DNA from 3 places in the Arthrobacter sp. AG1021 genome. Region 3 is predicted to be linked to each of the others. Evidence: riboswitches for the same ligand, from Rfam matches in the RefSeq annotation. Region 3 holds a riboswitch; each other region holds the start of a gene.

Region 1 (6,983 bases), 290 kb from region 3:
CCATGGAATACCTCTCGGATCACCGAGACAACCTTTGCGCATTTTGGCCACATTCTTGGCCCTGCAATGCGGAAGGAAACCGAGGGATTCGAATCCGAATTGGCCCGCTATACCGAGCAATTCATTGCGGATGCCACGGCGGCTGCTACGAGACATACCCTTGTTGATTCCCTAGAAATGGACCGGCAACTGCAGGCTGAATTGGCCTCCGCGATGGAAGGGCTTGATGCCTTGCTATGTCCTACCTCTGCGGTAGCTTCCTTGGATGCCGCTGAGGATTACCTAGATGGGTTGACCATCGATGGCAAACACTTGAGACATTATTGGGAAGGCCATATGACCAGCCCCTTCAACGTCGCCAACCGAAGCCCGGTGGTGGCGGTACCGAGCGGATTATCGTCCGAAGGTGTTCCAACTGGAGTGCAGGTGGTTGGTCATCCGTTTGATGAATCCATGGCTTTCCGCGTTGCGGCTGCCGTCGAGAAACACGCACCCGGACCCACCTTCCAGATATTCGAGTGAATGTCCGCCCCTCGCCTGGATTTCTAATTTGGGCGGGGACGACTCCTTGGCACGAGTCCAGTCGCTTCTTCGGTTGGCGGCCGTTCGGGTTTTGTTCCGGTTCTCGGCTGACGGCCCGGTCCCGGAAGTACAAACGGGAGCACCCGCACCGGGAGAGGACCATGTTCACGGTGGAAGTGTAGATGCCCAGGTGGCAGCCGATGTGGGCCGGGCCCCGCAGCGGTTCACGCGCAGGGCGATTATCCGTCGGTCGGTGTGGGTTCAGGTGCGGTGCGGGCTGAAGCGCTTGTATATGCCTGCTGTGACGTGCTCGCGGTAGTGAGTGGTCCAGCGGTTAGCGGTACCGGTGGAGACTTGGAAGCGGCCGGCAGCGCGGCGCAGGGACCAGCCAGTCTCGAAGATGCTGCGGGCGAGCAGGGTGCGGCTTTGGAAGCGGGGTGGCGTTTGGATTGGACATGGAGAAGCCCTCTGGGTTGTCGTGAATGTTGTCGCAAACACCGCTTCAATCAGAGGCCTTCTCTTTGTCATTGAGCTACGCCGCTTGTTATTAACCTATGTGGGTATCACAACTAGGCGCAGGCTCCAGTTCTGGCCAAGCACTCCGAGCAAGCCGGCTAAGTACCTGTAATTTTTGCACCCACTAGGAGACTTTCACTGCTAGGTTCTGCTCATGGATGCAGAATTACGTGCCTTTATGATGTCCTTCAACAAGCTGGCAGACCTCGCTGAAGAATTCGGCCAGAAGCCCAATGAAGCGCAGCTGGCACCCGTGCTGGAAAAACATCTGAAAGTTTCGCCTAGCTCGCTTCCGCTGATCACCGAGTCATTCGGTTCCCACCGGCTCGCGGATGCCAATATCATTCTTGACCGCATTGCCGGCAACGATCCCTCCGCCAAGATCGTCGGTATCGCCGGGCAGCAAAGATACCATTCGGACTTGGCCGATCTGCTGATGCCGGAGAACCACATGGGTATTGTGGGTGAGCCTTCCTACGCTTCACTTGCTGTGGGCCCGGACCAGTAGCGTCGGTTCCTGACACTGGGAATCCACCTCTTGCATTACCACTCCAGCCCGCTGGCAGTTTTGATCCGGAAGGCCAATCCGGAGTACGGGAAGCCCGAAGCTGCATTGGAGATCCTGTCCCCCGACGAACAGGTGACCGACGCATTCCTCAAGGAATTTCGCAACGGGTTGCGCACCTCGAGCATCTTCAAGGGCCAGGTCATCTAGTTCAAGGGCAACGAGTACCAGGAATCGAACGCCGGAGTCGCCTTCCACCGGCGCGAACCCTTCCCGCGCGAACAGCTCGTGCTGCCCGACGGCCTGCGTGAACGCATTGAGGAACAAGTCCTCGGCGTCGGAACCCACCGCGATGTTCTAACTGCGCTCGATGCGCATCTCAAACGCGGTGTCCTGCTCTACGGCTCGCCGGGCACCGGGAAAACCCACACCGTCAGGTATCTGGCCTCGGCGGCTGAAGACCACACTGTTATCCTGCTCAACGGCGATTCGTTGGCCTACATCTACCAAGCCGCCGCGATGGCGCGGGCGCTGCAGCCATCGATCGTCGTGCTGGAAGATTGTGACCTGATCGCCGAAGACCGCAGCTTCAGCCACGGCCCCCAGCCGCTGCTTTTCGAAGTCCTCGACACCATGGACGGCCTGGAACCGGACGCGGACGTCACCTTCCTGCTGACCACGAACCGCGTGGATTCCCTGGAGCGCGCCTTGGTGCAGCGCCCCGGGCGCATCGATCTTGCAGTGGAGATTCCACGCCCGGATCTCGAAGGACGTATTGCCCTGCTCGAACTATATGCAGCCAAGCTGAAGCCCAGCTCCGACACCGTGCAACAGCTTGCGCACCTGGTCGATGGAACGACTGCCTCGTTCACCAGGGAATTGGTTCGCCGATCCATCCTCAACGCCGCAGTCGCGGGCCAGGCTCCGGGTGACGCCCATCTGCTCGAAGCCGCCCCGGAGCTTATGGGCGATGCGGCCACTCTCACGCGAAACTTCCTCGGGGGAACCAGCGACCCGGATCTTGACGAGGCGGAAGAATTCAGCGAAGACGCATCCTTCGGATGGTTCCCCGGGATGGCGGGAAGCTACGAAGCGCCCAGCGGATTTGAACAAGATCCGGAAGCTGAACAGGTCGGCGGCAGCAGGGGGGTTGTAGGCTGCGCCTTCCTCCTTGCCGGGGAGGAATATCCCCCTGCTGCGCCAGCGCACCGCATCGTTGCCGCCTGAAGGCGTTCCTGCCGTGGGGCGATTCAGTTGGTGATCCCTTGATGGAGCGGGTCACCGTAAATAAACTGCTGAAGCGCGGCAGATGGCCGGCCGAAGAGCAACCGTTGCGGAAACTCCGCCCATTCCTCCGGTTCCAGCTGCACAACATGCGCCGGGTAGCAGCGGTCAACCAGAACCGCCCCACCCCGCTCATCGCGTTGCAGTTCCTTGTAGAGTTGCCCTGCCCTCGGGTTAGGCGCCAAGATGCCCAGCCGTCTCATCCGATCTTCGAGGCGAAGCAGGTCCTCCGGACTCTTGCAACGCCGACGTGCGTGCGCTGCTGCTTCCCTGATTCCCGAACTGACGGCCCAATACAGTTCAGGTGTGAAGCCTGCGGCGATCCAGCGGAGGATGTAGTTCTGCAGGTGTTCCGGCGTCTCGCTGAGCTTGCCGCTGGCGAATTCCCCGCTGCGGGTTGCCTGCCGGTAAGCCGACTGCTCGACCGGACGTCCTCCGAAAAATGGGTAGTCCATGACCACGCTGTTCCACAGCCGTTCCTGCAGGGTGCCTTCTGGATGGTCAATCGAGAATTCTTGGTTTTGCATCTTTGTTCGCTCCTGCTCAGGGAGCCGGCCGGGCACCTATTGTGCCGGACTGGCCCACCGACTTACCCGGGATTTTTGTCCGGGTCGGTTCTTCCCCTGGGGCACCCCGCTCGATGAGGAGGGTTGCCGTGCGACCAGCCAGGTACTTTGCGTCGCAGCTCTTGAACTTGGAATCCAGCCTAACCCGCAGCTACCGACAGTATGGGCGCAGCGCAGGATACAGCAGATCCGGTGCCCATGCCTTCGCAGGTACGGACACCGGATCAGCCATCGATTCTGGTGGACAAGTCCACCTTTGACTGCAGTTCGCTCGGTGCTAGCGGTCGGCCTCGGTGCAGATGCAGAAGCGATTGCCCTGGGCGTCGGTGATGACGGTGAAGGACGGCGCGGCATCGGCGTCGGAGTGGGCGCCAACTTCTTCCAGCTTCGTGAGCACCGGACCGCTTTCCGAATACGGAACCCACACGTCCAGGTGCAGCCGGTTCGTATTGGGAGTGTCGGTTTTCTGGAACCAGATCGCCGGGCCGCGACCGTGGGGATCGGCGATGCTGCCGTCGTCCAACGACTTGTACCCAAGCCCGGCGGCCCATTGCTCCGCGATTTCCTGGGGCTTGTCGGTGTCGATGGCAATCTCCACTGCGCGGATCAGGTCGACGCGGGGTTTGGCCCCGAGGGCCGCGGCCCGCTCGGAGATCTTGCTGGCCAGCGCAATGTCGCGGGTGGTGACCTGGCCGCCGGCGTCATGGGAGGTGGTTGTCACGAACACGCGGTTGTAGCGCCAGTCCACGTCGGGGTGGTGGTTGTCCATCTCTGCGGCGCTTGCGATATCGCTGAAAAGCTCGATCGCGGCCGCGGAGGTCTTGGTCTCGAAGACCGCGGCAATGGCTCCGGGGATCTCCCGCCACTGCGGCATCCCCTGGAGGTATTCGTTGAGCTGGTCTTGGGCAATTACGTCCTGTGCAGGCATGCGTTTCTCCTTTCTCCGGCAACCTTTCCACCCGAGGGGGCGAAGTTCAATGGACCTGCGCAGACTGCCAGAAACAACGGACGGTTGCGGCGTACTGGATAACTGCTGTGAACATCGGTCTTCCGTGGAGAGCGGCACCGGCCGCGGCTAATCTCGGCAAATATGGGCACAAGGAGTTTTGATGACTAATATTCACAACGCCAAGGTCTCTGATTCAACGTTGGACGATGTCATTGACGAGACTGCTCACCGCACGCGACGCATCGTGAGCCGGATCAGCATCCTCATCGTCGCAGCCATCGTAGCGGCCGCGGCGCTTGGAGCGTTCGATGTGGAGTCCAGCACCGACCGGTCCGAGGATGGTGTGCAAGTCCACGTGCGCCACCCGTTGGTGGCGCGGGCAGGCAATGAGGTCGAGCTGGAAATACTTGTCAGTTCCGACGAACCGCTGCCCGATACCTATAAGGTGCGCCTTACCGAGGACTACCTGTTGTTCTTCGAGGACTTCGCGGTCTTCCCGGACCCGGAATCGCAAAGTTCCGACGCGACCGGTGCGGTGGAATTCGAGGTTGCTACCCAGCCCGGGGCCACGCGAATGCTGGTTCGCATCACCGGCCGGGCCTCTGACCAGTGGGATTTGCGCACCGACGGGAAGCTCGAGGTCGAAATCGGCGATTCCACCGTCAACGTACCGTTCACCACTTGGAGGGTTCCCTAATGGAAATTGTCATTCGCGCCGCCATCGCCTTCGTGGTCCTGTGGCTGGTGACCCGCGCCGCGGGCCGTTCAACCCTGGGCGAGCTGAGCTCGTTCGAGTTGATTCTGTTCGTCGTCCTCGGGGACCTGGTGCAGCAGGGCATCACCATGGAAGACCGGTCGCTGACCGGGAGCCTATTGGCCGCCCTCACCATGATCGTCCTGGCAGTGGTCCTGTCCTATGCCAATATGCGCTGGCCCAGGATCGGAAAACTCACCCTGGGCCGGCCCATCGTGCTCGTGCGTGACGGCGTGATCGACCGGCGGGCATTGAGCGGGGAACGCATCGGCCTCGACGAGCTGAGCATGCTGGCACGCCAGGCGGGGATCGAGGAATACAGCTCGATCAGGCTCGCCATCCTGGAGTCCAGCGGAAAGGTCTCCTTCTTCACCAAGGAAGCGGAGGCCAAGCCATGAGCGTCAATACCGAAAGCAAGCTGAAGAAGGGCATCACCGGCCCCCTGCTGTACCTGTTCATCCTCGGCGACATCCTGGGAGCCGGCGTGTACGCGCTGGTGGGTGAGGTGGCCGCGGAAGCAGGCGGAGCCATTTGGGCCCCGTTGCTCGTCGCCTTGATCCTGGCGCTGCTCACGGCCACCTCCTATGCGGAGCTGGTCACGAAATATCCCAAGGCAGGCGGTGCGGCCATTTTCGCCGAGCGGGCCTACAAGAAACCTGTGGTGTCCTTCCTTGTCGGCTTCTCCATGCTGGCGGCCGGCGTCACCAGTGCGGCGGGTTTGAGCATTGCGTTTGCCGGGGATTATCTTTCGGTGTTCTTCGATGCACCCACCATTCCTGTTGCAATAGCCTTCCTGGGTTTGGTCGCGCTGCTGAATGCCCGCGGCATCAAGGAATCGGTGCGGGCGAATGTCGGGATGACGGCAATCGAGCTGTCGGGATTGCTGCTGGTGATCGTCGTGGCGGCCATATTCCTGGGCGGCGGCAACGGGGACGCGTCACGTCTGGCCCAGTTCCCCGAAGACACCACGCCGGTTGCCGCGATCTTCGCGGGCTCGCTGTTGGCCTACTACTCTTTTGTCGGATTCGAGGTCTCCGCCAACGTCGCGGAGGAAGTCGTGGACGTGCCGCGGGTCTACCCCCGGGCGCTGTTTGCCGCACTGCTCACCGCCGGAGTGGTCTACTTGGCGCTTGGCGTGCTCACCTCGATCGCCATGGATCCCAAGGAGCTGGCAGGATCTACCAGCCCCTTGCTGGATGTCGTGCAGGCCACCGGGGTCGGGATCCCCAGCTGGCTGTTCAGCCTGGTAGCGCTGGTGGCGGTGGCCAATGGCGCTTTGCTGACCATGATCATGTCTAGCCGGCTGGCATTCGGGATGGCGGAGCAGGGGCTGCTGCCGCCTGTCCTGGGGCGCGTCCTGCCGCATCGCCGCACCCCGTGGGTGGCGATCATCGGAACCACGGCGATCGCCATGCTATTGACGCTGACCGGTGATCTGGCGACCTTGGCCAAGACCGTCGTGCTGCTGCTGCTCTTCGTGTTCACCAGCACCAATCTTGCCGTCATCGTGCTGCGGCGGGACCGCGTGGAGCACCGGCATTTCCGGGCTCCGATCATCATTCCGTATCTCGCGCTGGCTTCCTGCGCTGTGCTGCTCGTCCAGCAGGATGGCGGGATCTGGCTACGCGGGCTCGCGTTGCTCGCCTTGGGTGCGGTCCTGTATTTCGCAACCCGCTGGATCACCTCCCGGTCTGCGAAGCGCCCCGCCTAGGCCGCGTCGCAGCCACGGGCGGCGGCCTCGCGGAACGTCGAGGAAAGCCGCGGGCCTTGCGGATGGATTGCCATCCGCAAGGCCCGCGGCCGCTTGAGGTCAATGTTCAGAGCTGGTCGGGACTCTCACGCTGGTCGGGGAGGTTCACCCGGCGCTCGTCGTCAAGACCGATATCC
Region 2 (6,983 bases), 420 kb from region 3:
GCGATCAGCGGCGCCGGAACCGCGTTGGTCAGCTTCGGGAACAGGTACACGATCGCGATCCCGACTGCCACCAGTGGATACACGGCCCACGGCACATCGACCAGCTCGGGCATCTGTGCCAGGAAGATCGAGATGGCCAGGCCGTTCACGAAGCCGATCATCACCTGCCGCGGTATGAACCGCAGCAGCTTGGCCACGCCCAGCGCGGCCAGCAGGATCTGGATGATTCCGGCCAGGATCACGGCCGGGAACAGGTACTCCACGCCGTGGGTCCTCACCAATGGAGCGACCACCAAGGCCACCGCTCCAGCCGCCGCGGTAATCATTGCCGGCCGTCCGCCAGTGAAGGCGATGACAACTGACATGGTGAACGAGGCGAAAATGCCGACCCGCGGATCCACCCCGGCGATCACGGTGAACGCGATGACCTCCGGAATCAGCGCCAGCGAGACCACCAGCCCGGCGAGCAGCTCGGTTTTCAGCAATCGGGGAGACTTGAGGGTTCGCCACACCGACTGCCGTTCTAAGGGGGTCAATGCCGCCGTTGCCATGGTGGACCTGTTCTTTGGCTCGCCGAATTCCGTACCTATGTATTCTAGTTGCCCGGCAGGTTCCAGCACTGCGCTTGGCTGTTAGATTACTGCCATGGCCATATTGAAGGATCCCACCAAACGCACCATCAATATCTGTGAAGCCGCGGGGAAGCAGCGGTACCGCACTAACGCGATCGCGCTCAAGGCCGCGCTGAGGCATTCCACGGTAGCTGGCAAGCAGCTGGGCACCTACGCATGCGAACAGTGCAAAGGCTGGCATATCGAAGGCCAGGGCGGTTAAAGAAAAGTTCCCGTTGGGAGGAAATCCAACGGGAACTTCACGATCATCACTCGCACCTTTATGAGGTACTTCAATTCTAGGAATGCACCCTGTGCCGGAGCTTTGGAATTCCGAGCCGCTAGCTAAGCATTTCTGCGGTGTCCACGCAGCTGGCCGGACGTTAAACTCAAAACCCCCACCGAAATCATTTCGTTGGAGGGTTCTCGATCATCACTCGCACCTTTTGAGTTACCTTCACTGCACTTCCGGTTCCTATGCCGGGCCTGGACACCATCTGGAGAATGCCGGCGCATCGGTGATGCGGCGCTCGAAGGTTTCTTAAAAATACTGGCTCCGTTGCCGTGCGCAACGGAGCCAGACTTACATCATCACTCGCACCTTTGAGGAAGGTAACTTCCATTTTAGGGAGCAAGGCTATGCCTCGGCTTTGCCCGAGCCCGGCGCAGGCAAAGAGTCTGCATCAGCCATGGGACGCAGGAAAGTGAAAACTCCCGCCGGCTGAAGCCGGCGGGAGTTTACGATCATCACTCGCACCTCAAGGAGGTGTGTACGACATTACTGCCCGACTCTGTGCAGAAGCTTGGCTCAGCCTCCACGTTGTCAAAAGACGCGTGGTCAGATGGTGGGTAGACTACCAAGCATGGCGCAGAAGGCAACAGGAAAACTCACCCACACGGTGGCGCTGCGTGTTGTCCAAACCATCGCCCCGCGCGTCGACTACCCGCTGAACATCATGGACGAGCGCGGGATCATCATCGCTTCGTCCGACCCTAAACGGTTGGGGAACCCGCATCCGGACGCGCTCAGGGCCCTGTCGGAGAACCGCACAATTGTCACCGCCCAGGCCGACCCGGTGTCCGGGCAGCTGCCGGGCGTCAACGTGCCACTTTATGCGGACGGCATCGTGCAGGGTGTCGTGGGGGTGACAGGGGCACCGCAGGAGGTTGCGTCGCTGGCCCAGCTGATTTCGCTGACCGTGCAGCTGCTGCTTACCCAGCACGAGGAGCATGTCCGAAGCACGGTGCGCGCCACCCAGATTAGTGACATGCTCTCCGGACTTGTGTCGGGATCCGCGAGCGACGAAGCCTTGGCTGAGCAGCTCGAGCAGCTGGGCTTGAGCGCGCCATGGTCGCTGAGCCTGCTGCTCGACGAGGACGGGCCTGAGCAGTACGAAGCAGCATTGACGATTAACAATGCCCGATGGGTGCTGTCCTCCGGTCCAATCGAGGATCCTGCTTCTGCCCGCGCGATCCTCGGGCCCCCTCGGACACAGCCCAGCGACCTTCTGGTCGACGCCGAGAACCTGCGGACCCTGGGCGCGGTGCCCGCGCTGGTTCCGGCTGCCGGACTTCGCGAGCTCTGGAACGAGGACATGGCGCTGTCGGCGGCCAGAGCACCGGAAGCGTACTGCCGTTCGCTGGCCCGGCGCACGGCCCAGATCAGTGCGGAGCATGCGTTCACGCTGCTGGCGCTGGCCGCCAGTTCGACGCAGTCCGAAGCCATCGCAAGGCTCACGGTCCACCGCAATACGCTGATCCAACGAATGGACCGGATCAAGCAGGTCACCGGCAGCGACCCGCGGGTTCCCGGCGAGCTGATGGCCTTGCTCAACTCCATCTACGCCCGGGTCCGGCTGGGCGAAATGCACATATTCCAGTATTCGAAGCAGCTGAAGTATGGGCTTCGGCCTATAGGACTTGTGGAGGAATCTCCATAGGGTTAATGCATGACCTCAACACCGAACTCTTCGCCGGCCACTGGGTTGCAAATCGCCGTGGTGCCGGATTCCTTCAAAGGCAGCGCTCGCGCCAGCGAGGTCGCCGAAGCCATCAGGACCGGATTCCTCGCAGGTGCCGGCAGCCTGGGCCGTGAAATCTCCGTGACCGCGGTGCCCTTCGCCGACGGAGGCGAGGGAACCCTGGAAGCGCTGATCGACGCGTGGGGCACCGAACCGGTTCCGGTGCAAACCGCTGATGCCTTAGGCAGACCGGTGCAATCACGGCTGGGGCTGTCTGCCGACGGGAAGATCGCGGTGGTCGAAGCAGCCGAAGCAGCCGGCCTGCCGCAGGTCGCCGATGCGCCGCGCCAGCCGCTGTCGGCCACCACCTACGGGCTCGGCGCGCTGGTATCCAAGGCGCTGGACCTCGGGGCCGAGCAAATCATCCTCTGCCTGGGCGGCTCCGCGACCACCGACGGCGGCACCGGTTTGCTTTCCGCTCTGGGCGCCAAGTTCCTCGACGCCGACGGCAACCAGCTGCAATCGGGAGGCGGCCCGTTGAACGAGCTACACAGCATCGATGTCAGCGGGCTGGATCCGCGCGCCGCCGGGGTAGTGTGGCAGATCGCTTGCGATGTCACCAACCCGCTATTGGGCGAGAACGGCGCCGCAGCGATCTTCGGGCCGCAAAAGGGTGCTTCCCTGAAGGATGTCGCAACCCTCGACGCCGGGCTGGGCCGGCTGGCCGATGTGCTGGAAACCGCCACCGGCCGGGTGCTGCGCGACCGAGAAGGCATGGGCGCCGCCGGAGGCCTGGCCTTCAGCCTGGGCAGCTACTTCGCGGTCGACCTGGTCCCCGGGTGGGAGCTGGTCGCCCGGGTGCTGGACGCCCACCGCATCATGGGCGGCGCGGATCTGGTCATCACCGGCGAGGGCCGGCTGGACTCGCAGTCCCTGCAGGGCAAGGTGGTATCCGGGGTACTGCAGGCCGCCGGGGGAGACGTTATCGTGATCGCCGGATCGGTCAGCCTGGAAGACCAGGTTTTGGCCGACGCCGGAATCCTCGCGGCCTACTCGATCGCTCCGGGCCCGGCGAGTTTGGCCGAGCTGTCCGCCGACGCGCTGAAGCTGCTGGAGCGCACCGCGTTCAGCGTCGCACGGACCTACCTGCGCTGAAGCGCTCGCTGTCGCTTTGCGCAAAACCCTTGCCACCGTCGAGGACCGATGCCTAGCGTGGGAGGCAGCGCGGCAACCGCCGCGACCTTCGTCGGAGAAAGGGCCAGCATGGCAACCGTGAAAGTCGGAGAAGAGAACACCACCGATATCGAGCTGTACTACGAGGACCACGGCTCCGGGCAGCCGGTGGTGCTGATCCACGGCTACCCGCTGGACGGATCCTCCTGGGAGCTGCAGACCGCGACGCTGCTCGGCGCCGGCTACCGCGTCATCACCTACGACCGCCGCGGCTTCGGCAAGAGCTCCAAGGCGGCCGTCGGCTACGACTACGACACCTTCGCCGCCGACCTGCACACGCTGCTGGAAACGCTTGACGTGAAGGACGCAGTGCTGGTGGGCTTCTCCATGGGCACCGGCGAGGTAGCCCGCTACCTTTCCACCTACGGCTCGGCCCGCGTCGCGAAGGCCGCCTTCCTCGGCTCGCTGGAACCGTTCATCCTGCAGACCGATGACAACCCCGAGGGTGTGCCGCAGGATGCGCTGGACCCGATGGCCGAGGCCGCCAAAACCGACCGCTACGCGTTCTTCAGCAGCTTCTTCGAGAACTTCTTCAACACCGAGACCTTCCTGGGCAACCGGCTGAGCGAAGAGGCGCTGGCCGCGAACAAGGCCCTGGCCTATGCCGCCTCGCCCTACGCCTCGGTCGCGGCCCAGTACACCTGGACCACCGACTTCCGCGCCGACATCCCGAAGATCGACGTGCCCGCGCTGATCGTGCACGGCACCGCCGACCGGATCCTGCCCGTGGACGTCACCGGCCGGCGCTTCGCCGAGGCGCTGCCCGCCGCCGAGTACCACGAGGTGGATGGCGCCCCGCACGGGCTGCTGTGGACCCACGCCAAGGAGGTCAACGACCTGCTGCTCGGCTTCCTCTCCCGCTAGCCGCAGGGCCCGCCGGGCCCGGGCACTGCGTGCGCCAATATGACGTCGTGCGACGGCTGGATGCTGCCGCGCGCCGTCGCGATCTGGGCCCGGCGCGGGTTCCAAACTCCCAATATGACGCAGTTTTGCGGTGCGTTCCGCCGCGTGACGGGGCGGTTCCCTCCGGCTTCGGCGGCGTGCTTGAATCGGTGCACACCATCCAGAGCGGCTGAGAGACCTGGCTCCGCGACGCCGCAGCAAGCCTGTAATCCGCAGGGAGTGCTAACGCCAGGTTCGATGGAGCCCGGGCCGCGTCCCGGTATCCCTCGGAAGTCCAATTCCAAGGAGCCCGATCATGACCGTCACCGCATTGCCCCGCGTCCCGTACACCGGCACCGCCAGCCAGGCCGAACTGGAGCGCTGGCGCGCCGTCGCCCGCCAGGTTGCCGGCACCCTGGCCGCCGACGCGCTGGCCCGCGACCGCGCCAACAAGCAGCCCTTCGCCGAGGTGCAGCTGCTGCGCGAGGCAGGGTTGCTGGAATTGCTGGTCCCGGCCGAGTTCGGCGGCGCCGGCGGGCACTTCGAGACTGCCTTCGAGGTCATCCGCATCCTGGCCGCCGCCGACGGGTCGATCTCCCAGCTGCTGGCCTACCACTACATCAACCAGTCGGGCATCGCCTTCTACGCCCCGGCCGAGGCGCAGGCCGACTGGTGGCGGCGCACCGTGGCGGGAAGCTGGCTGTGGGGCGACTCGGTCAACCCGGTGGACCCGAACCTGGTGCTGACCCGCGAGGGCGATGGCTACCGGCTGAACGGGGCCAAGCGCTTCTCCACCGGCTCCGGGGTGGGCGAGGTCATCGTCGTCAACGCGGAGGTCGAAGGCAGCGGCGAGCTGCTGGCCTTCGTGGTCCCGCGCGAGGCCGAAGGACTGCGCATCGTCGACGACTGGGACTATCTGGGCCAGCGGCTGAGCGCCTCGAACTCGCTGGTGTACCGCAACGTGCGCATCGAGCCGTCCGACGTGCTGGGCCCGGTCACCGACGAGCCGGTGGCCACCCTGCTCACCCCGGGCATCCAGCTGGCCTTCGCGAACTTCTACCTGGGCATCGCGGAGGGCGCGCTGGCGCGGGGCCGGCAGATCCTGCTGGGGCGCACCAACGCCTGGTTCCTCTCGCAGGCCGAAACCTATTCGCAGGACGTCGTCTTCCAGCGCACCGTGGGGGAGCTGAAGGCCCGCACTGCCGCGGTGGCCGCGCTGGCGGAGAAGCTGGGCCGCCGCTTCGATCAGGTGCTGGGCGGGGCAGTCAGCCAGCCGCAGCGCGCCGAGTTGGCGGTGGCGATCGCGGAGCTGAAGGTCGTGGCCAGCGAGGCCGGCGTGGAGGTCGCCAACCGCATCTTCGAGGTCACCGGATCCTCCTCCACCAAGAGCGACGTCGGGCTTGACCTGTTCTGGCGCAACGTGCGCACGCACTCGCTGCACGACCCGGTGGACTACAAGAAGATCGAGGTCGGCGCCTACTTCCTGCGCGGCGAATCGCAGCCGCTCTCGCTGTACACCTAGACACTGGACGCCTACGCCACCCTGCCTGCAACACCGATTGGAACACCAGATGACTGTCCTGTCCACATCTCGCCTGGCCTGGCTGCGTGAACGCTTCGCCCCGCACTTCCAGGCCATCGCCGACGGCGCCGCCGACCGCGACCGCACCGGCGAACTGCCCTACCGCGAGGTCGCCGACCTCGCCGCCGCCGGTTTCGGCGCGATCCGCGTGCCCGTCTCCCACGGCGGCGCCGGCGCCACCCTGCCCGAGCTGTTCGAACTGCTCACCGACCTGGCCGCCGCCGACTCCAACATCGCCCAGGCGCTGCGCGCGCACTTCGCGTTCGTGGAGGACCGGCTGGTCGCCGCCCCGGGTCCGGCGCGCGATACCTGGCTGGCCCGCTTCGCCGCCGGCCAGCTGGTCGGCAACTCCTGGACCGAGGTCGGAGCGGTGACAGTGGGCGAGGTGGCCACCAAGGTCAGCCCGGACGGTTCCGGCGGCTTCACGATCACCGGCGCCAAGTACTACTCCACCGGATCGATCTTCGCCGACTGGCTTGACACCTACGCGCAGCGCACCGACACCGGAACCCGCGTCATCGCCGCGGTCTCCCGGCACCAGCCGGGCGTGGAGCTGGCCGAGGACTGGGACGGCTTCGGCCAGCGCACCACCGGCACCGGCACCTCCACCTTCACCGGCGCGGCGGTGGAGGAGCTGATCGAGTTCGACACCCGCTTCAAGTACCAGACCGCGTTCTACCAGCAGGTGCTGCTGGCGGTGCTCGCCGGCTCCGC
Region 3 (6,983 bases):
GGCAGCCGTCGCAGTAGTCGGTTTCTGAATCATGTCGCTGCGCGAGGGCCAAGGCATGCACCGTGGCTGTAGCTTCCGACTCGCTATCGACCCCGCAGGCTCCCGCATCGAGGTACAACGGGCGCGGATTTTCAACGAGCCCGGTCAACGCGTTGAGAACGCGCTCCGCGAGCTGGGGATTGAGCGCCTGCGAAGATCGAGGCAGCCCGGAATCGCACAGCTGTTCGAGGTCCAGCAACGAAATCGGCTGGGCGAATGTTGCCTCACGGCGGACATCGTAGGTTCGCCCTTCTAATGAATTCACAGTTTCCAATGCCATAACCAACGGCGGCGTCGTGGCAAGGACGGTAAGTACCATGGTGCCTGCCGAAATTTCTTCCCCGATATTCCAGACGCGTTGATCCATCCTGGACACATCGAGGTAGGCTGCGGCACCGATCGCGTCAGGCTCCCAGCAGAAGTACAACTTCTTTTCGGATCCCAGCGTGAAGGGCATCTCGGCACCGATTTCGTTGCGCTGGCGGTTCAGCAGCGCGTTTGGTGGGAAATGGGGCCTAGGCTGTTCCTCGAATGGCTCATGCTGGTGAATCATGTCGATTAGTTTCTGACGAGTCATATCCATGCAGGCCCAAGCCTGCTCGGGTGACGTCAACTGGCCGTAGCGGGAAATCAGTTGTGTGCGGTCGAAAGAGCGGTAGTCGGTCATTAGGTCAGGACTCCCCGGTGCGATGAGCTAATTGTTGACTAGAATCTATCCGGTTCTTCCGACAAATTGGCGACCAACTACCAGATGATCAGCGGAAGCTTGCTGAATCCACTGCCGGGGAAGTGGGCGCGGACCGGCGGATCGTTCTCGATGGACACCAGCCGGTGGACGCGCAAGATCAGTTCTTCGATCAATACCCGCAGTTCCAGCCGTGCCAGGGGCGCACCGGGGCAGTTGTGGATCCCTGCCCCGTAAAGCGAGTTCAGGCTGGGATGCCGGTCGAGGAGGATGTCGTCGGGATCTCCGAAAGCGCTTTCGTCGCGGTTGGCCGACGCTCCCATGGTGCTCACACGTTTGCCGGCAGGAATACGTACCCTAGAAATCTCTACATCCTTTATAGCGACCAGCCGGTCGGAAACTAGCGGTGCAGGGGAGCACAGTATCCGTCGGTAACGGCATCGACCAGGCGTGAAGCAGGCTCGCAGGGATGCCGAGTCTGGTCGTAATTGTGGTTAGTTCGCTTACTGTCCAATTGCTCAGCAGGCTGACCAGTTCCTTCATCGGTCATCTTGCGGTCGTAGACCCACTCATTCATCAGACAGGTGGTCAGATCCGTTGACGCGTTTCCCCAGCACAGCGCCAGTCCCTCAGCGGGATGTAGCCGCCGATCTCGATGGCGTTTTGCTTCATGGCCGTGCGGTTCTGCTCTCCGGTCGCAACACTGCCGAGACGCCTCGGGATCCTTGGGTCCCACTGGACAATTTTCGGCGCAGACATGGCAGCTTCTTCCGGTCCTTAGCCTTCGCAGTCAGCCTATGAGTGCCACGCCGTGGAAACAAGGCTCTGTGTAAAGCATGGCGTCGCCCGTGAAGCGGGCAACGCCATGCTGATCAGCTAGTTGTTGGAAACCAGCGAGATCTTTGTGCTCACCGGCACCGGATTGGCGAACAGATCCAGAACCGGGCAGTGGGCGTCGACTGCCTGGCGCAATTCGTCGTAGCGCTCAGCGGTTTCCGGGCCGGTGATCTGCACATCGAGATCCACCGAGGTGAAGCCGGGGCGGATCGACTTGTCGATACCGAACAGGCCGCGCACGTCCAGGTTTCCGTTGGCCACGATCTTCACGTCGTCGACCTGGATGTTCAGCTGCTCTGCATAGAGTCGGTAGACAACGACCTGGCAGGAGATCAATGCGCCCAGCGCGTACTCGACCGGGCTCGCGGCCAGATCGTCGCCGCCCAGGGCAGCTGGCTCGTCGACGGTGAAGGTGTGCTTGCCCGAAACGATGTTGCTGGCCACCGAGCCGAAGCCCTCGCCCTGAACAGTGAAGGTCAGTTTGGCGCTGTCCGGAGCAGTGGAGATGCGTTCTCCCCAGCCGGCGCCAGCCTGCTGCAGGCGGGCTGAACGATCTTCGGCAACGGAAAGGGTGGAAGCTGCGGTAGACATGAGGAAATAATCCCCTTTCTGGCGCAAGGGGCGCCATCGCTTACGAACCTGTCTTTCAGATCCGTCGAATCATCACCTGGAGCACCCCGCACAATGACGCGAATAGGGTTGCCGTCCAACCAGCCAGGGCTTGTGTGATTGGAACTCGTGATTCAGTAGTTACTTTTCTACCGGGTTTCTTCGTGGTTGGTAAATAGCTTTCTTCATGTTTCGTCACAGGAAGAACTGTCCATTGCGTCGATAGAATTGATCACGAACTCCGCGCAGTTACGGCGCGGCCTCCTACCCGAGAAGTTGTGAGCATGGAATACCAGCTGACCCCCGTCGCCGCTCAAACCCTGGTCACCGAAGGCGAGTACAGCCAAGGGTGGCTGATGGCCAATTCCGGGCAGGTGACCATTTCAGACCGTCGGCAGATGCCCGGTCGTTCGATCGTTTCCGGCTGGGTTCTCCGGGCCTTCGTCGTGGTACAGCTTTCCATCGAGGGCACGAGCATCAGCTTCAGCAGCCGTTGCGATGCGCATCCGGAAGAATATTCCTGCGCGGATGTCGCAGCGTTGCTCGTGGAAGCAACCCAGATCGGCAGCGGCGGCTTCGCAGTTTCGGATGTAGTCAGGGCAGAAGACACCTGGAAAGCCCCGCAGGCCCCGCAGTGGGAACGGACCCTGAAGCGGCTGCTTCCGCAGCTGCCTACCGGTGCTGAGCACGAAAACGACCTTGAAGAGGAACCACTGGGACTGATCCTCAAAGTCATCCCCGCCACTCGATTTGGCCGGCCGACCTTGAACCTCAACGCGCGTCCGGCCCGCAGGGGAACCCGCAGCCCCTGGGTCCAGACCGGAGTATCTTGGCGTAAGCTGCCATTTGACGGCAGGTTCGCCAAGGAGCAGCGCCGCGCCGCCAACGAATTGGTCATGCTCAACGAACGATCCCAGCATGACCAGTATGGCCATGTCTGGGATGCCACCGACTGGATCATCCTGAACAACTTGCCCGGCAAAGACCTGCGCGAAGCCTTCGACCTGATCCATGAAACCGGAATTCACATTGTCAACGGCAACGCCAGCAACCGCAGCGAGGTGTCTTTGGCGGATCTTTCGGGTTCGGCCTTTCTCGACTTGCGGCGAAACGACAGCGGCCTGACCATTGAAGGCATTTTCCGCGGTCCGAACGGCGAAACGGATAACGTCTTGGCATTGGGCAACCCGCCGTCCATGATTGCCTTTGCCGACAAACCGCTGGACAAGGCGAAAAATCTTTCACTGGCACCGCTGGAAGACGCGGTAGGGCCGGAGCTGAGGGATCTCATCAGCGCCGGCGCAATGATGGTTCCGACCAAAGACATCGAGGACTTCGAAACTGGGTACCTGAACTCCCTTCGGCAGGTGGCACCGGTGCGCAGCGAAGATGCCAGCTACAGGGTTCCCCAGCCGGCACGCCCGGTGCTCCAGCTTCAGCTGGCTGAAACTGGAACTGGTTTGACCATGAGCTTTGCATGGAAATATCCGCCCAAATCGCCACGCCAGAAGTCGGTTGAACGCGAGATCATCAGCTCGGTGAACGACAAGCTCGGCGGGGACCAACCACTGGGCCAGACGACCAAGAACGGTGTCTTCCCAGAACAAGAACTCTCCAAGAGCCAAGCCATTGAATTCGTCATGTACCTGCTTCCGTTGCTTGAGGAACACCCGGATATCCTCATCACCGGCCACGAGCAATTGCCGAGCTATTCACTGAATTCCGAACCGGCCAAGGTGAGCATCGAAGCGGGGGAGAGCACCGGAGACTGGTTCGACCTGGCCGTCGAGGTGTCCATCAACGGGATGAAGGTGCCGTTCGCCGAATTGCTTTCCGCATTAACCATGGGGGACGAATACTTGGTCCTTGAGGACATGACGGTGATTCCGATTGACGGACCGGAATTCCACCAGCTGCGCCAGCTGGTCCAGGAAGCCGGGGAACTGGGCACCGTGTCCGGCAACAGCATCCGAATCCACCGCTTGAGCATCGACTGGTGGCAGGAATTGGTGGACTTGGGCATCATCGAAGCCCAGGAAAACCAGTGGCTCCAGACCATGTCTGAACTGACCAACGGCGAGCAGCTGGAGAAGATCGACCTCCCCGACTCGTTCACGGCGCAACTGCGACCGTACCAGGAGCAAGGCGCCGCCTGGCTGAACTTCCTGCGCACGCATTCGCTGGGCGGGGTGCTGGCGGACGACATGGGCTTGGGTAAGACCGTCCAGCTGCTGGCAGGCCTCGAACAGGCCCGCACCCAGAACCCGGAGCAGAAGTTCCTGGTGATCGCTCCGACCTCTGTGGTTGGCAACTGGGTTAACGAAGCGCATCGTTTCACCCCGCAGATGCGGGTCCAGTCCATCACCTCCACGGCCAAAAAGGCAGGGAAGAGCATTGTCGAGCAAATCGGCGATGCCCAACTGGTGGTCACCAGCTACGCCATTTTCCGGTTGTCATTCGAAGAATTCGAGGACGCAGGGTTCTCCGTGCTGATTCTCGATGAGGCGCAGCAGCTGAAGAACCACACGTCCAAGGGATACAAGCAGGCGCGCCAGCTGTCGGTTCCGTGCAAGCTGGTGGTGACCGGTACCCCGATGGAGAATAACCTGATGGAGCTGTGGGCCCTGGTCTCGCTGGCTGCGCCCGGTCTGCTTGGCGGCCAGAAGGCATTCAAGGACAACTACCAGAAGCAGATTTCCGACGGCGACTCGGAACGGCTGGAACGGCTCAAGAAGCGGTTGCGCCCGTTTGTGCTGCGCCGTACCAAGGAACAGGTAGTTCCGGAGCTTCCCGCCAAGACCGAGCAAGTACTGGAAGTCGAGCTGGAACCGGCGCACCGCAAGGCCTATGACCGCCGTTTCCAGCGGGTGCGCCAGGAAGTGCTGGGACTGGTGGATGACGTGGATTCCAACCGGTTCAAGATCCTGCAGTCATTGACCCTGCTCCGGCAACTGGCGCTTGACCCTTCCCTGGTTGATGAGGGAAATGCTCCCAGCGCCAAGTTGGAGATGTTGCGCGAGCTCATGGCGGACGCAGTCGCCGAGGGGCACAAGATCTTGGTCTTCAGCCAGTTCACCAGCTTCTTGGGCAAGGCGAAAGACATTGCGGTGGAACTCGGAATCGACCACGGTTACCTGGACGGCGCGACCAGCGGTCCCAAGCGCAAGGACATGATTGACGGGTTCACCGACGGGCAATTCCCGGTCTTCTTCATATCGCTGAAGTCCGGCGGCTTCGGCATCAATCTGACCACCGCCGACTACTGCATCTTGCTGGATCCCTGGTGGAACCCTGCGGCCGAAGCGCAGGCCATCGACCGTGCGCACCGCATCGGCCAGACCAAGCCGGTGTACGTCTACAGGCTGGTTGCCAAGGACACCATCGAATCCAAGGTGCTGGCCCTGCAGGCAAAAAAGACAGCACTATTCAACGACGTACTGGGCGAGCAGACGGATGCGGCACAGTCCTCGGTGCTGAGCGCGGATGACTTCCTGGCTTTGATGCTGTAGGTCGTTTTGCTGCTGTACAGCGAAAGGCGGATTTCTGATCGAAAAATTTGATCAGAAATCCGCCTTTCGCGTGTTCAGGGTCCGGAGCGCCTACACGATGTCGTCAAAGGTCGAGTTGAGCCGGTGCATGAGAATGCCGAATTCTTCCAGATCGTCGTGGTTCCAGTCGCTGAGGTGGTTTCGTAATTGCTGGCGCAGCATGTCGCCACTGGAACTCCATTTCTCGCGGGCCTCATCGGTGGCGGAGACCAGCTGAGCCCGGCCGTCCCGCGGATCCGGAACCCGGGAGACCAGCCCGATGGACTGCAGGTGCTGCACTAACCGCGACACTGTGGCCTTGTCGAGGCGGAGCTTTTCGGCGAGCACACCCTGCTGCTGGGCGTCTTCGCGGATGACGACTGCGAGAAGCCGGTAACCCTGGTCCTGGAGTTCAGGATGGATGATTTTGGCGCGGCGAACAAGCATCTGGCGCGCACGAAACAACAGGGCGGTGAATTCGTCTTCCACCTTTTGCATCAGCTGTTCTTCTTGCATGTTTTCTATTCTAAGATTTTTTGTGGTTCCATGACGTGATTGGGCACAATTCGCTCAAAGAACTAATTGCGCGCCATTCGTAAATTGCATTCGGCCGATTCTGTTCTTTCGCCAATTGCCGGGTTTTCCACGGAGCCATTGAGGCCCAGAACTCCGACCAGGTTGAAAAACCGTCCGTCATCACGGCCGCATGTCACGGGGAATCGATCCGCAGGTTGAACATAGCCTATGAATGACGACAGGGAGATCTAATCATCATGTTCCACACGCAACTGGCGGTCGACGGCGGACAAACCGAAATAAAACTCAGGATTATCGACAAGGGCAACGTCGCGGAACGTCGCCTGCCTGGGGTCCAGACGCATCTGCCGGTACTGCCGCAGTTGGCGGCCGCTATCGGGCACGCAGCAAGTATCCGCGGTACCGGATTCGACGTCGTTTCCATCGGCACCACCGGGCTGACCAATGCCGAGCATGACGCCGGGGCGCTCAGGGCGATGCTGCAGCCAGGCGTGGCGCATCTCAACCTTGCCCATGACTCGGTTTCAAGTTATCTGGGCGCGCTGGGAGACCGGCCCGGGGCGGTGGTTGTCGCCGGAACCGGCGTGGTCACCCTCGCCGTCGGAACCAACAACACGGCCCGCGTGGACGGCTGGGGCAACATTATGGGGGATTCCGGCAGCGCGTACTGGATGGGGCAGCAGGCATTATCCGCGGTGATGCGCGCGCACGATGGCAGGGGACCTCAGACAGCGTTGACCGGCCCGGTC

Evidence for each region. Region 3 has a riboswitch for S-adenosylmethionine ahead of DFO58_RS11575 (OsmC family protein). Riboswitches for the same ligand answer to the same signal wherever they lie in the genome.
Region 1: linked by a shared signal. The riboswitch ahead of DFO58_RS12900 (hypothetical protein) and the one ahead of DFO58_RS11575 (OsmC family protein) in region 3 are both predicted to bind S-adenosylmethionine.
Region 2: linked by a shared signal. The riboswitch ahead of DFO58_RS13465 (acyl-CoA dehydrogenase family protein) and the one ahead of DFO58_RS11575 (OsmC family protein) in region 3 are both predicted to bind S-adenosylmethionine.

The regions. Positions count from the first base shown of each region.
Region 1 covers NZ_RBLB01000009.1:371,935-378,917, forward strand. The annotation lists gene DFO58_RS12885 (amidase) at 1-522, shown strand, start outside; gene DFO58_RS12890 (hypothetical protein) at 1,193-1,546, shown strand; gene DFO58_RS18540 (hypothetical protein) at 1,577-1,753, shown strand; gene DFO58_RS12895 (ATP-binding protein) at 1,832-2,770, shown strand; gene DFO58_RS12900 (hypothetical protein) at 2,794-3,354, opposite strand; SAM riboswitch class IV at 3,408-3,521, opposite strand; gene DFO58_RS12905 (4a-hydroxytetrahydrobiopterin dehydratase) at 3,671-4,321, opposite strand; gene DFO58_RS12910 (hypothetical protein) at 4,503-5,039, shown strand; gene DFO58_RS12915 (YetF domain-containing protein) at 5,039-5,494, shown strand; gene DFO58_RS12920 (APC family permease) at 5,491-6,807, shown strand; gene DFO58_RS12925 (hypothetical protein) at 6,914-6,983, opposite strand, start outside.
Region 2 covers NZ_RBLB01000009.1:497,537-504,519, reverse strand. The annotation lists gene DFO58_RS13490 (SulP family inorganic anion transporter) at 1-551, opposite strand, end outside; gene DFO58_RS13485 (hypothetical protein) at 646-834, shown strand; gene DFO58_RS13480 (sugar diacid recognition domain-containing protein) at 1,475-2,551, shown strand; gene DFO58_RS13475 (glycerate kinase) at 2,561-3,727, shown strand; gene DFO58_RS13470 (alpha/beta hydrolase) at 3,836-4,669, shown strand; SAM riboswitch class I at 4,862-4,952, shown strand; gene DFO58_RS13465 (acyl-CoA dehydrogenase family protein) at 5,004-6,209, shown strand; gene DFO58_RS13460 (acyl-CoA dehydrogenase family protein) at 6,259-6,983, shown strand, end outside.
Region 3 covers NZ_RBLB01000009.1:80,836-87,818, reverse strand. The annotation lists gene DFO58_RS11585 (hypothetical protein) at 1-706, opposite strand, end outside; gene DFO58_RS11580 (cytochrome P450) at 784-1,104, opposite strand; gene DFO58_RS11575 (OsmC family protein) at 1,601-2,152, opposite strand; SAM riboswitch class IV at 2,184-2,305, opposite strand; gene DFO58_RS11570 (DEAD/DEAH box helicase) at 2,455-5,679, shown strand; gene DFO58_RS11565 (MarR family winged helix-turn-helix transcriptional regulator) at 5,770-6,213, opposite strand; gene DFO58_RS11560 (BadF/BadG/BcrA/BcrD ATPase family protein) at 6,471-6,983, shown strand, end outside.